One region of the Streptomyces sp. NPDC020742 genome, then DNA from elsewhere that is predicted to be linked to it. Evidence: riboswitches for the same ligand, from Rfam matches in the RefSeq annotation. Region 1 holds a riboswitch; the other holds the start of a gene.
What was found. Region 1 has a riboswitch for thiamine pyrophosphate ahead of AB0G84_RS23255 (thiamine ABC transporter substrate-binding protein). Riboswitches for the same ligand answer to the same signal wherever they lie in the genome.
Positions count from the first base shown of each region.

Region 2: another riboswitch for thiamine pyrophosphate. It lies ahead of thiC (phosphomethylpyrimidine synthase ThiC); the one in region 1 lies ahead of AB0G84_RS23255 (thiamine ABC transporter substrate-binding protein).

Region 1 covers NZ_JBFAEA010000014.1:94,042-101,405, forward strand. Annotated here, with positions in the region: gene AB0G84_RS23235 (LOG family protein) at 1-94, shown strand, start outside; gene AB0G84_RS23240 (hypothetical protein) at 205-1,281, shown strand; gene AB0G84_RS23245 (ABC transporter ATP-binding protein) at 1,438-2,565, opposite strand; gene AB0G84_RS23250 (iron ABC transporter permease) at 2,566-4,215, opposite strand; gene AB0G84_RS23255 (thiamine ABC transporter substrate-binding protein) at 4,284-5,387, opposite strand; TPP riboswitch at 5,496-5,639, opposite strand; gene rlmN (23S rRNA (adenine(2503)-C(2))-methyltransferase RlmN) at 5,673-6,779, opposite strand; gene AB0G84_RS23265 (hypothetical protein) at 7,076-7,297, shown strand.
Region 2 covers NZ_JBFAEA010000008.1:245,307-252,670, reverse strand. Annotated here, with positions in the region: gene AB0G84_RS17410 (metallophosphoesterase) at 63-1,166, shown strand; gene AB0G84_RS17405 (hypothetical protein) at 1,390-2,280, shown strand; gene AB0G84_RS17400 (hypothetical protein) at 2,939-3,268, shown strand; gene thiC (phosphomethylpyrimidine synthase ThiC) at 4,035-5,828, opposite strand; TPP riboswitch at 5,823-5,979, opposite strand; gene AB0G84_RS17390 (YibE/F family protein) at 6,052-7,364, shown strand, end outside.

The sequences.
Region 1 (7,364 bases):
GGCGCGGATCGCCCTGGTCGATTCGGTGGACGAGGCCCCGGAGGCACTGGCCCGTCTCAGGGCGAAGGCCTCCGTGAGCGCGACGAACCCGTGAACCCCGCTCCGTGATATCTGCCCACCCGAGGCAACTCCCGTCCCAATATGAGCGTCTGCCAAGCCAGGTAATGAACGGGTAAGGCAGACAGCGGGCGAACGGAGCTCTTGGTGATCATCGGCCTTCTGACGGCCGTAGCGGCGTCGGCCTGCTACGGCACGGGCTCGGTCCTACAGGCGGTGGGCTCGCGCAAGTCCGCTCGTCGGGAAGCCGCCAAGGCCTCCACCACCGGTGTCACCCAGCACGGCGGCCCCAGCCTTTCCTCCACCGCGAAGGCCGCCGTGACCTGGGAATTCATGGTGGGCACGGTGCTGGACTTCATCGGCTTCGGGCTCGGTGCACTGGCGGCACGGCTGCTGCCGCTGTTCCTCTCCCAGACGGTGATCAGCGCCAACCTCGTGATCACCGCCGTCCTGAGCATCAAGCTCCTCGGCATCCGGCTCGGCCGGGCCGAGTGGGGCTCCATCGCCGTGGTCTGTTCGGCGCTGGTGCTGCTGGCCACGGCCGCAGGGCCGGAGGGCAGCGGGCATACGCCGATCGCCGCCCACTGGTGGCTGCTGGTCGCCTCGCTCGTCCTCATCGGCGGGGGCACGCTGGTGGTGCGCCTGCTGGGCAGCCGGGCCGCGATCCTCGCCGGTCTGCTCTCGGGGCTCGGCTTCGGCGCGCTCGGTGTCGGCGTGCGGGTGCTGAACGGCGCGGCACCGTTCCATCTGCCGTCCCTGCTGACGGACCCCGCGCTGTACGCCATCCTCGTCGCGGGCATCGGCGGTATGTATCTGCACACCGTGGCCCTGCAGATCGGCTCGGTGAACGGCGCCACGGCGGCGCTGGTGGTGGGCGAGACGGTGGTCCCGGGCATCCTCGGGGTGGTGTGGCTCGGTGACGCCTCCCGGCCGGGGTTCGCCTGGGTCGCGGTCCTCGGCTTCGTGGTGGCGGTGGCCGGGGCGGTCGGGGTCGCCTGGTTCGGCGAGCCGGAGCCCACGCCGGAGGCACCTCACCAGCAGCAGAACCGTAGCCAGAACCACAACCAGAATCACGTCCAGAGCCACGACGAGAATCAGGACGAGAGCGGGAATCGGGGACGGGCGAAGGCCCCGTCCGGTGCCACGGCGGAGGCCGGCGGCGCTCGCCCGGCCGTGGGGGACGCCCGCCCGGAGGCCTCCCTGGCGGCCACTCCCGAACGCTGACCCTCCCCGAGGGCTGGCCTTCCCTGAGGGCTGGCCTTCCCCGAGGGCTGGCCTTCCCCGAGCGCTGGCTTGCGGAAGGCTGACCTTCCCCGAAGGCCGGCTGCCGCCCACGGCCAACCACGCCTCACCGGCGACCGACCGCCCGCCCGGCTCCCCCTACCCCTCCGCCGCCTCCACGGCCCCCGAAGCCCCGGAAGCCCCCGAAGCCCCCGAAGCAGCATCCAGCACCACCACATCCGGCGCCGCAAAGGCGATCCCGACCCGCTCCCCCACCTCCGGAGCGTCGCTCAGGGCGCAGGCCGCCTCCAACTGGGGACCGCAGGCCGGCTGCAGGAGCAGGGTGACATGGGTGCCGCGGAACGTACGGGCGGCGACGGTGGCGGGCAGGCCGTCCGCGGCGGGGGTCAGCCGTACCCCTGCCGGGCGTACCAGCAGGCGGCAGTGGCCGTTCGCGGTGTTCTCGGGGACCGGCACCTTGCCCCAGGGGGTGGCGGCGGCCTCGCCCTGCACGGTCGCCTCGACGACGTTGTCGAAACCGAGGAAGCGGGCGACGAATTCGGTGGCCGGTCGCTGCCAGACCTCCAGCGGGGTGCCGGTCTGCGCGATCCGGCCGTCCTGCATCACCACGACCCGGTCGGCGAGCGCGAAGGCCTCACCCTGGTCGTGCGTGACGGCGAGCACGGTCGTACCCAACTCGCCGAAGAGGGAGCGGAGTTCGACGACCAGTCGCTCGCGCAGTCCGCGGTCGAGCTGGCCGAGCGGCTCGTCCAGCATCAACAGGCGGGGGCGCGGCGCCAGGGCGCGGGCCAGAGCGACCCGCTGTTGTTCGCCTCCGGAGAGGGAGGCCACGGCGCGCCGCTGGGCGCCCGGCAGCCCGACGAGGTCCAGCAGGCCGGCCACGGTGCGCTCCCGCTCGGCACGTGAGGAGCCGCGCATCCGCAGCCCGAAGGCGACGTTGCCCGCGACATCGCGCTGTGGGAACAGCTGGTGGTCCTGGAACATCAGGCCGACCCCGCGCCGGTGCGGGGGCACTCCCGACTGCTCCCGCCCCTCCAGCAACACCGCTCCCGCGTCGGCCTGTTGGAGGCCGGCGACCACCCGCAGCAGGGTGGACTTACCGCTCCCGCTCGGCCCCAGGACGCAGACGATCTCGTGCGCGGCGACGTCCAGCTCCACCGCGTCGAGCGCGGGCCGTGCCGAGGTGCCGAAGCGGACGGTCACCCCGTCCAGCCGCAGGAGCCGATGCGCCGGGCTCTGCGCCGCGCTGTTCGCCGGTGCCGTCATCTAGAACTCCCCGGAGTGGTCGGTTCGGGCGCGCTCCAGGGCCAGCAGGGCACCGGCGCACACCAGCATCAAGATGGTCGACAGGGCCATCGCCTGCCCGTAGTTGAGCTCGCCGGCGCGCCCCAGCAGCCGCGCCACGGCGACCGGGAGCGTCGGTCGGTCCGGCCGTGCGATGAAGACCGTCGCGCCGAACTCGCCGAGCGAGACGGCGAAGGCGAAGCCCGCGGCGATCAGCAGCGCCCGGCGCACGATCGGCAGGTCGACCTCCCGCCACACCCGCCACGGCGAGGCGCCGAGCACCGCGGCGGCCTCGCGCAGCCGCGAGTCGACGGCCCGCAGCACGGGCAGCATGGTGCGGACCACGAAGGGCACGCCCACCAGCGCCTGGGCGAGCGGGACCAGCCACCAGGAGGCACGCAGGTCCAGCGGGGGCCGGTCGAGGGTGATCAGGAAGCCGAAGCCGACGGTGACCGCGGAGACTCCGAGCGGCAGCATCAGCAGGGCGTCGAAGCCGCGGACGCACCGGCTGATCACGGGAGTCCGCCCGGACCGGCCGGGCCGCAGCCGCGGCAGGGTCAGGACCGCGGCCGCCAACCCGCCCACCACCAGGGCGATCGCGGTGGCCGCCGCCCCGTAGGCGAGGGAGTTCCACAGCGCTTCCAGGGGTGGCACGGTGAAGGTGCTGTCGGCGGTCGCGGCGGAGCCCAGCGAGGCGTAGAACGTCGTTCCGTAGCCGTCCGGTCCGGCGAACGACCGCTCCACCAGTACGGCCAGCGGTGTGAGCAGCAGGATGACGATGACCAGCAGCGTGCCCCACAGCAGCGCCCACTGGCCCGGGCCGCGCGGCCGGCGGGCGGTCCGCGCGGCGTCCACCAGCCGCAGCGTGGACTCCCTGCGTCGGACGGTCCAGGCGTGCAGGGCCAGGACGCCCAGCACCGCGGCGAACTGGACGAGGGTGAGCACCGCGGCCGTGGACAGGTCCAGGAAGTCCGCGGTCTGCCGGTAGATCTCCACCTCCAGCGTCGAGAAGGTGGGCCCGCCCAGGATCTGCACCACCCCGAAGGAGGTGAAGGTGAACAGAAAGACCATCAGGGCGGCGGCCGCGACGGCCGGCCCCAGGGCGGGCAGCGTCACCCGCCGCCAGGCCGCGAACCGGCCGGCGCCCAGTACCCGCGCGGCCTCTTCCTGCCGCGGGTCGAGCTGTCCCCACAGTCCGCCGACGGTCCGTACCACCACCGCGTAGTTGAAGAAGACGTGCGCCAGCAGGATCGCCCACACCGAGGTGTCCAGGCGCACCCCCCACAGGTCGTCCAGCAGCCCGCCGCGCCCGAGGAGGGCGAGGAAGGCCGAGCCGACGACGACGGTCGGCAGCACGAACGGCACCGCCACCACGGCCCGCAGCAACTGCTTGCCGGGGAAGTCGAAGCGCGCGAAGACATAGGCACCCGGTAGCGCGACCAGCAGGGTCAGCCCCGTGGAGGCGGCGGCCTGCCAGACGGTGAACCACAGCACGTGCGCCACGTCCGGGTCGGTCAGCACCGTGCCGATCCGCCCGAGCTGCCACTGTCCGCCGTCCTTGAGCCCGCGTCCGACGATCGCCACCACCGGGTAGGCGAAGAACAGCGCGAAGAAGGCGAGCGGCACTGCCATCAGGCCGAGCCGCACCGCCGTTCCCCGTGCGGGGCGCCCGCGCCGGGCGCCCGTGCCCTCCGCAGGCGCTACTTCAGGACGAGCGAGGACCACTGCTTGATCCACTGGTCGCGGTTCTTGGCGATGGCCTCCGGGGCCAGCGTCTGCGGCTTGTCGATCGTCGTGCCGTACTTGGTGAACACCGCCGGCACCTTGGCGTCCTTGCGTGCCGGGTTGACGAACATCTGCAGCGGCTCGTCCTCCTGGAACTGCCGACTCAGCAGGAAGTCCAGCAGCGCCTTGCCGCCCTTCTCGTTCTTCGCACCCTTCAGGAGGCCACCGAACTCGATCTGCCGGAAGCAGGTGCCGGTCGCGACGCCGGTCGGTGCCTGCGCCGGCGCGGGCTTCTTGCCGAGGACCTCGGCGGGCGGGCTGGACGCGTACGACACCACCAGCGGCTTGTCGCCCTTGTGCTTGCCGGCGGCGGAGCCGGAGAACCGGTCGTTGTAGGCCTGCTCCCAGCCGTCGACGACCTCGACGTCGTTGGCCTTGAGCTTCTTCCAGTACCCCTGCCAGCCTCCCTCAGACTTCGTCCGGGAGGCGCCCCCATCGCCGTAGGCGGCGATGGTCGCGAGCTGGAAGGCGAGCCCCGGCGAGGACGTCGCGGAGTTCTCGGTGACCAGCAGTCCCTTGTAGCGGGGCTTGATCAGATCGTCGAAGGTCTTCGGCGGCGCCATCTTGTGCCGGGCGAAGTAGCCGCGGTCGTAGTTGACGCAGATATCGCCGTAGTCGAGCGGGGTGACGCGGTGCTGCCCCTTGTCGAGCTGTAGCGCGGCCGGGACGCTGTCCAGCCCCTTGGCCCGGTACGGAGTGAACAGACCCTCGTTCAGTCCGCGCGAGAGCAGGGTGTTGTCGATGCCGAAGAGCACATCGCCCTGGGGGTTGTCCTTCGACAGGATCGCCTGGTTGACGGCCTTCCCGGCGTCCCCGCCCCGGAGGATGTTCACCTTGTAGCCGCTCTCCTTCTCGAAGGCGGCGAGGACGGACTTGGACACGTTGAACGAGTCATGGCTGACGAGCGTGACGGTCTTGGCGTCCGCGCTCCCCCCGCCCTGGCCGCCGCACGCGGTGAGTGCGGTCATGCCGACCGCGGCGGCAACCGCGCTCGCGGCGATCCTGCTGGTGGTGCTCACTGATTTCCTCCTGGCTGGCCAGGAAGAGACGCGGCCCTGCCCCGGGTCCGCGGCTCCGTCGTACGAGGACGTACCGGACGGGGGGGGACCCGGGGCAGGGCGCAACAGCATGAGTGACGACCGAACTTCCTACCCGGAATGACCCGGGCGAGGTTCAAGGGTCTGCGGGCACCGAGGACCGGGACCAGGAAGTGGACCAGGACTACGACGCTTCCGCACTCTCAGCGCTGTGGCGCTCCCCTGTCGGAATGTGCATTTGTTCGACCTCACCGTACCAGCGGGCGGTCAGCGTTCCGAGGCCGCGAGCTGGCCGCAGGCGCCGTCGATCTCCTGCCCGCGGGTGTCCCGGACGGTCACCGGCACCCCGTGCGCCTCGATGGCCTGGACGAACGCCCGCTCGTCCTCGGGGCGGGAGGCGGTCCACTTCGACCCCGGTGTCGGGTTCAGCGGAATGAGGTTCACATGGACCCGCTTGCCCTTCAGCAGCCGCCCCAGGAGGTCACCGCGCCACGCCTGGTCGTTGATGTCCCGGATGAGCGCGTACTCGATCGAGATCCGCCGCCCGGACTTCTCCGCGTACTCCCAGGCCGCGTCCAGGACCTCGCGCACCTTCCAGCGCGTGTTGACGGGCACCAGGGTGTCGCGCAGCTCGTCGTCCGGGGCGTGCAGCGAGACCGCCAGCCGGCACTTGAAGCCCTCGTCGGCGAACCGCAGCATCGCCGGCACCAGGCCGACGGTGGAGACGGTGATGCCCCGCTGGGAGAGCCCCAGCCCGTCCGGCTCCGGGTCGGTCAGCCGCCGGATGGCGCCGACCACCCTCTTGTAGTTGGCCAGCGGCTCGCCCATCCCCATGAAGACGATGTTCGACAGCCGCGCCGGCCCACCGGGCACCTCGCCGTCACGCAGCGCCCGCATCCCGTCGACGATCTGGTGCACGATCTCGGCGGTGGAGAGGTTACGGTCCAGACCGGCCTGCCCCGTAGCGCAGAACGGGCAGTTCATCCCGCATCCGGCCTGCGAGGAGATGCACATCGTGACCCGGTCCGGGTAGCGCATCAGCACGGACTCGACGAGCGTGCCGTCGTGCAGCTTCCACAGCGTCTTGCGGGTGGTGTCGTTGTCGCACGAGATGTGCCGTACGACGTTCATCAGGTCCGGCAGCAGCTCGCCCGCCAGCTTCTCGCGCGCCGCCGCCGGGATGTCGGTCCACTGCGCCGGGTCATGCGCATAACGGGCGAAGTAGTGCTGCGACAGCTGCTTGGCGCGGAACGGCTTCTCACCGATCGCGGCAACCGCCTCGCGGCGCTCGGTGGGGCTGAGATCGGCAAGGTGCCGAGGGGGCTTCTTGGCGCCACGGGGCGCGACGAACGTGAGTTCTCCAGGTGCAGGCATGGTGCGTCCAGTGTGGCAGATCGTTTACGGGGGCCCGGGCCGGAGCCGTGAGCGGTGAGGGGCGTTCACCGACTGCGGTCTTGTGTCATCGGCGGTCCACCTCACAGGGCCCAGACACGGCCCCGGGGCGGCGGGTGAACCGACCCAAGCCCGCCGAGCCGGTGGTGCATCCGCGGCTTCGCGGGGCCGGTGAAGGGGAAACTGGGTGTGCAGTCGTCGCCCCCGGAGATCTCGGCTTGGTTGCGTTAGCCGGCGCGTGCGGGGCTGGCTCGCTCACCAGGCGCATACTGCTCGTAATGACAAAGCCTGCCGCAGCCCGGCGCCATCTGCCGTCCAGTCCCTTCAAGCCCCCGGCCACGCGCCCTCCCAAGCAGTTCGCGCTAGGCGACCGGGTCACACACGACGAGCACGGTCTCGGCCGGGTTACCGGTATCGAGGGCGAGATCGCGGTACTTGTCGACTTCGGTTCGCTACAAGCACGGATCATGAGTCCGTACGGCAAATTGGTCAAGCTCTGAGAACCCCGCGACGTTCGGGGCAGCCGCATGCTCAGCCACGATGGCGGGGTGCCTAACGGAGCACCCA
Region 2 (7,364 bases), on a different contig from region 1:
CGAGAGGTGCAGGCGGCGCGACGGTGGAGGGGTCGATGACTCAGGGGGCCAGTCAGGGACCCATGGTGTGGACCATGGGGGGACAGACTCCGGAGTCCGCTCCGTTGCCCGGCGCGCCCGCGGGCGCGCCCGCCGGATCTCCTCCGGCGCCCCCGATGCACCCACCCGCCGGGATCCCGGCCGCGCCGCCCGCCGCCCCGGTCGCGCCGCCGGCCGAGCTGTCGCCGGACTACACCCCGACCGCCCGCGACCTGCCGGTCATCACCCCGGGCCGCACGGACACCCTGATCGACCGTCCGGCTGTCGTCCCGGTGCCCGAGGCCGCAGAGGACGCCGACGCGCCCCACGGCATGGGCCCGCTGTACGTCGTCGGCGATGTGCACGGCTACTACGACGAGCTGCGCGAGGCGCTGGCCGCCGAGGGCCTGATCGACGCCGACGGCAACTGGGCGGCCGGCAACGCCCGGCTCTGGTTCCTCGGCGACTTCACCGACCGGGGCCCGGACGGCATCGGCGTCATCGACCTGGTGATGCAGCTCTCCGCCGAGGCCGCGGCGGCCGGCGGCTACTGCAAGGCCCTGATGGGCAACCACGAACTCCTGCTGCTGGGCGCCAAGCGGTTCGGCGACACCCCCGTCCAGTCGGGCGCGGGCACCGCCTCGTTCCAGGCCGCCTGGCTGCTCAACGGCGGCCAGAAGTCCGACATGGACCGCCTGGAGGACCACCACCTGCAGTGGATGGCCCGGCTGGACGCCGTGATGGAGGAGGACGGGCACCTGCTGGTGCACTCCGACACCACCGCCTACCTCGAATACGGCGACTCCATCGAGGCCGTCAACGACACCGTCCACGACGTGCTGACCCGCAGCGACGCGGACGAAGTCTGGGACCTGTTCCGGAAGTTCACCAAGCGCTTCGCCTTCCGCGACGATTCCGGGGCGCAGGCCGTCCGCGAACTCCTGGACGCCTACGGCGGCGACCGGGTGGTCCACGGCCACAGCCCGATCCCGTATTTGCTGGGCGAGGTCGGCACGGAGGACGGCGAGGGCGACGGCATCGCGGTCGACGGTCCGCACGTCTACGCCGACGGTCTGGCCATCGCCATGGACGGCGGCGTCACGATGGCCGGAAAGCTGCTGGTCGCCCAACTCCCGCTGGCGGGCTGACCGTTCCGGGGGCAGCCTGCCGCCGGTCGGTGGACCGTCGGCCGGAGGCGGCACCGGGGAGTGGTACCGGCTGAATCCGGGCATCGCCTTATTCAATTCCGCAAACTCTCTGTCACCGCATGCCGGAGTCGCTCTACCATCGGACTATCCGTAGCAGGCTCTCCTCCGTTTCCGCCCACTGCCCGGCCAACGCCGGCCGTACGGCCCTACGGAGCATCGGGGGATGCACATGAACAGCGCTCCGCACCTGCTGAACGAGGATCGCGCGGAATTCGCGCGGATCCTTGATGAGGCGCTGCGTACCGCCGCATACCGCCCGGACGGCACCGACGCCGCCACGGGAAACCATCTCAGCACCGAGCAGTTGCGCGCGATGGCGCTCAGCGCGACCACCGCCATCGCCGCCTGCGCCACGGCCGAATACCAGCGTTACGTACAGCTCCGTGCCGCCTCGCGCGCGCCCGCCGCGGCACCGTCCGGCGCCGGCGCGCGCGGCGTGGAGCCGGAGGCCGCCGCCGGCGGGGGGCTGGGACAGGCCACCGTCGAAGCGCTCGGCGAGGCCGAAACCACCGGGGCCGGACTGGCCGCGATGATCACGGTGCTCGCCCCGGTCCTCGCGGGCATCGCCGCCGTGCTCTTCCTGCTCATCGGCTATGTCCTGCGCGCGCTCGGCCCCGACGCCTCGCTGGCGCAGCCACTGATCAGCGTGGGCTGGGTCTTCGCCGTGCTCACCGCCGCGGGTGCCCTCGTCGCGATGGGCGGGCTGGTCGTCACGGCACTGCGCAACAACGCCTCCGCCGACTCCGCGAGATCCGGGGAGCCGGGCGGGGTGCTGGACGACGCCCATGAGGCCTGGCGCCGCGCCCTCCTGGAGCGCGGTCTGCTGCCGTTCCTGCGCGAGGCGCTGGCCGGCTCGCCGGTGCCGGCGGACGAGGAGCCGGTGCGCGCCGCACCGGGCCGCAGCACGGCCCCCGAGAGCCGTATCCCCACCCTCGGCTACACCCGTCCCGAGTTCAGCAGCCCGGAGAGCGGCTCCCCGGGCTCCCGTCCGCGCTACTCCAGCCCGGACTACACCAGCCCGGAGTACGGCGGGCCGGGGCGCTCCCAGGAGTAAGCAGCAGTAAGGGAGTTGGGACCGGCCCACCGGCCGTACGGGACGAGGCCCCCGCCTTGGGGCAGGGGCCTCGTCCCGTACGGCAGGATCGCCGGACTAGTCGGCGATCGGGAGGTAGACGCGATTGCCCGCCGCGGCGAACTCCCGGTACTTCTCCGCCATTCCGGCCTCGGCCTCGACCGCCAGGTCGCCATAGGGTCACGGACTGGAGAGACAGACAACGCCCCCGGTCGAGGGCTGGCGATCACCGCGTGTGCTCGCCGGGGCATATCGACTCCAGGTCCCCCAGCTTCGGTGGCCAGCCGGGTGGCCGTCTTGTCGTGGGTGCCGTGCGCCTTTCGGTGTTGATCTGCTTGCCGTGATTCTCCACGAGAGTGCGAACCACGGCGTCCGCAGAGGGGGGCTCCTTACGCGAAGGCGGGTCACTTCGCGGGATCTTGCTGCGTACCCAGTACTGCCCGAGTGTGGTGGTGAATCGGCCTTGTTGCCTGGGATGGCTTACTGGCCGAGCGTGAGACGGGCTGTCTTCGCCGTGTCGGCCTTGCCGCCACTCCAGTGGCAGCAGCAGTCAAATGGGCTAATCATGGTCGTGTAACTGCCCATCCGGCGCTCTGCGACTCGTGCGGGATCAGGCAACCACCCACTTCCTGGAGCATCCATGAAGACGAAGTCCAAGATCGGGCCAACTCACGACACCGCCTTTTTCGATGCCATTCAGGCAGCATTCGACAAGTACCCGGATGTCGCGAAGGACTACTCCATCCGGCATATCGGTGGGGTAGTTGACGCCATGAGAGTCGACCTCGATCGCCAGGTTGCGGTGTCGAACGTTCAGGACGGTGAGATCGTCACCAAGTTCGTTGACCGGTCGCCCGATCCCGTCGATCCTCCTCCCGATCCGACCACAGACCCGGGGTGCTGCGAGTGGCGGTTGAGGCACCATGAATGGGTATGCGTTGAGGTCTGCATGGTGCCACCCCCAACCTAGCGATTACCGGATCTGACATGGCCAATCCCCAGGCCGGCCCGGTCGCCTCGCGCGCAACGGCGCGCTTCTCACCCCATCGGTCGGATGCGCGGCAGCACCGCCGCTGTCCATGAGCAAGGTCGGGCCCACCTTCGCCTTCCTTGCAGGGAGCAGCACTACTGCATGACCAGGCTGAAGTCCCCCTTATTACCCGCTACGTCGTACCAATTCCCGGTGTAGCGATCCCCATTCGACGCCTCTCGCAGTCCGCTATGAAAGGCGACATACTTTGGCCCGACATTGTGCTGCTTGATGCTGATGACCTCATGTTGCCGAACACACACTTCCCCAGAGAACTCGCTTGGGTCTGCGGTGCTGACGTATTTCGCGGTGAAGCTCTCACCTTGACTATCGACAACCTCGATTGTTTCGGTCCCTACGGACCCTCGTTCGATGATCCAACGACTACCCACTGGAAGAGACATATCGACCTCCTTTACGTTTACACACCACACCTCGGCGTGTATTGCATTCGGCGATCACGGCCTCGCCCGCGCCGGGCGACCCATTGCGTTCATGCTGTACCAAAGGAGGAGCCGAGGCGAGTCCAATGCATCCATACGTGCACAGGGAAGTCGTTTACCCCGCCCCCAACCTGGCGAATCAAAACCAGCGGATCGCCGAAACGCCCTGAAAGCCGATCAGATGCCCTCTTGGGATGATGGTGGGTATCAGGCCGTGTGGTGGAGGCATCGTCAACTCCCCCACCACACACGGCCCCAGCCGGTCAGTCCGCCAACGGCAGGTACATCCGGTTCCCCGCCGCCGCGAACTCCTTCGACTTCTCCAGCATCCCTGCTTCAATCTCCTCAGGAGTCGAGTCCGCGTCACCACCGAACTGCTCTGTGATGCTTCTACTAATCTTCATCGAGCAGAACTTCGGGCCGCACATCGAGCAGAAGTGGGCGGTCTTCGCCGGCTCCGCGGGCAGCGTCTCGTCGTGGAAGGCACGCGCCGTGTCCGGGTCGAGGGCCAGGTTGAACTGGTCCTCCCAGCGGAACTCGAAGCGGGCGTCGGAGAGCGCGTCGTCCCATTCCTGGGCGCCCGGGTGGCCCTTGGCGAGGTCCGCCGCATGGGCCGCGATCTTGTACGTGATGACGCCGGTCTTGACGTCGTCGCGGTCCGGGAGGCCCAGGTGCTCCTTGGGGGTGACGTAGCAGAGCATCGCGGTACCCCACCAGGCGATCATCGCTGCGCCGATGCCCGAGGTGATGTGGTCGTAGGCGGGCGCGATGTCCGTGGTCAGCGGGCCGAGCGTGTAGAACGGGGCCTCTTCGCAGATCTCCTGCTGGAGGTCGATGTTCTCCTTGATCTTGTGCATCGGGACATGGCCCGGGCCCTCGATCATGGTCTGGACGCCATGCCGCTTGGCGATGGAGTTCAGCTCGCCCAGCGTCTTCAGCTCCGCGAACTGCGCCTCGTCGTTGGCGTCCGCGATGGAGCCGGGGCGGAGGCCGTCACCGAGCGAGTAGGTGACGTCGTACGAGGCGAGGATCTCGCAGAGCTCCTCGAAGTGCGTGTAGAGGAATGACTCCTGGTGGTGCGCCAGGCACCAGGCCGCCATGATCGAGCCGCCGCGGGAGACGATGCCGGTCTTGCGGCGGGCGGTCAGCGGGACGTACCGCAGGAGCACTCCGGCGTGCACCGTCATGTAGTCGACGCCCTGCTCGGCCTGCTCGATGACGGTGTCCTTGTAGACCTCCCAGGTCAGCTCCTCGGCCTTGCCGTCGACCTTCTCCAGCGCCTGGTAGAGGGGGACGGTGCCGATCGGGACGGGGGAGTTGCGCAGCACCCACTCGCGGGTGGTGTGGATGTTGCGGCCGGTGGAAAGGTCCATGACCGTGTCGGCGCCCCAACGGGTCGCCCAGGTCATCTTCTCCACCTCCTCCTCGATGGAGGAGGTGACCGCCGAATTGCCGATGTTGGCGTTCACCTTCACCAGGAAGTTCTTGCCGATGATCATCGGCTCGATCTCCGGGTGGTTGACGTTGGCCGGCAGCACCGCGCGGCCGGCCGCGATCTCGTCGCGGACGAACTCGGGCGTGACGTTCTCGCGGAGCGCGACGTACTCCATCTCCGCGGTGACCTCGCCGCGCCGGGCGTAGGCGAGCTGGGTGACCGGGGCGCCGCTACGGCCGCGGCGCGGCTGGCGCGGGCGGCCGGGGAAGACCGCATCGAGGTTCTTCAGGCCACCGCGCGGCGAGGTGTGCTTGAGGCCGTCGTCCTCCGGACGCATGGGGCGGCCGGCGTACTCCTCGGTGTCACCGCGGGCGATGATCCAGTTCTCGCGCAGCGGCGCCAGGCCACGGCGGACATCGGTTTCGATATTGGGGTCGGTGTACGGCCCTGACGTGTCGTAGAGCGTCACGTCCTTGCCGTTGGTGAGGTGCACCCGCCGGACCGGGACCCGCAGGTCGGGGCGCGATCCGGAGACATAGCCCTTGTGCCAGCCGATCTTCGGCTCACCGCTCGCGCTGGCACCGTTCTCGTTTTCGGGCGTGCGTGCATCCTGCAGAGTCATGGAGACCCAACTCCCTACGCCGGCATTACCCGGTAACAGGTTCGGCGGTCGACGCAGCGGCTTCCGTCGTCCGGTGTTTCACGTGAAACACCGCTGGGACGGAGGTCAGCGCCCTCTCAGCCCGGTGCTCCGAGCTCCCGCGATTGCAAAGGTGGCACCAACGGTAGCCGCCGACGCGGTGGGGTGAACAGGGGGCCCCTGGAGTTCTTGCGATGATCTGGAGGTGACCCTTCACGAGTCTCACCACCACGCCGCCCCGCACGCCCACACGCACGGCCACGGTCCCGCGGCGCCCGTCTCCCGGCATCTCCGCAAAGTCATTGCGGCGGTACTGATCCCCTTCGCGACCGCGGTGGCGGTCGGACTGATCGTGCTCTGGCCGGGCGGCGCACCGCCGCACAAGCCGTCCGGAGTCGGCTTCGACCAGCCCACGGAGAAGGCCAGAGTGACCAAGGTGGTGCAGGTGAACTGTGCCGATGTCCATGCCGAGCAGCAGCAGCCGCCCTCGCCAACGGGTCAGCAGCCGACCGGGGGAGCGGCCCGGGGCAAGGCTTGCCAGCAGGCGACGATAGAGGTCACCACGGGCGAGAACGCCGGACGCACCTTCCGGACGGTGGTGACACCGGACGCACTGCGGCGCTACACGGCCGGGCAGGACGTGGTGGTGGCGTACTCACCGAAGGCGCCGAAGGATCTCCAGTACTCGGTCAGCGATGTCGACCGGTCCCTCCCGATGGGCGTACTGGCCGCGATCTTTGCCGTCGCGGTCGTGATTGTCGGGCGGCTGCGCGGGGTGCTCGCGCTGGTCGCGCTGGCGGCCAGCTTCGTGGTGCTGACGCTGTTCATCCTCCCGGCGATCCTGCAGGGGTCGAATCCGCTGGTGGTGGCGGTGGTCGGGGGCAGCGCGATCATGCTGATCGCGCTCTATCTGTGCCATGGGCTGACCGCCCGTACCTCCGTCGCGGTCCTCGGCACCCTGGCGTCACTCCTGCTGATCGGGCTGCTCGGATCGGTGTTCATCAACTGGGCGCTGCTGACCGGCAATACGGACGACACCACCGGCCTGGTGCACGGGCTCTTCCCGGACATCGAGATCCGCGGGCTGCTGCTGGCGGGGATCATCATCGGGTCGCTGGGGGTGCTCGACGATGTGACGGTGACCCAGACCGCCGCGGTCTGGGAGCTGAAGGAGGCCGACCCCGCCGCGGGCTGGCGGAAGCTGTACGGCGCGGCGATGCGGATCGGCCGGGACCACATCGCCTCCGTCGTCAACACCCTCGTACTGGCCTACGCGGGCGCCGCACTACCTCTGTTGTTGCTGTTCACGATCGCACAGAGCGGGGTCGGTACGGTCGCCACCAGCGAGGTGGTCGCCGAGGAGATCGTCCGCACGCTGATCGGCAGCATCGGGCTGGTCGCCTCGGTACCGCTGACGACGCTGCTCGCGGCCCTGGTCGTCTCGGCGGACCGCACGGGCGAGGGGATCCCGCACGCACGGGGCGCGTCGGGTGCATCGGACGCGTCGGGCGCGACAGG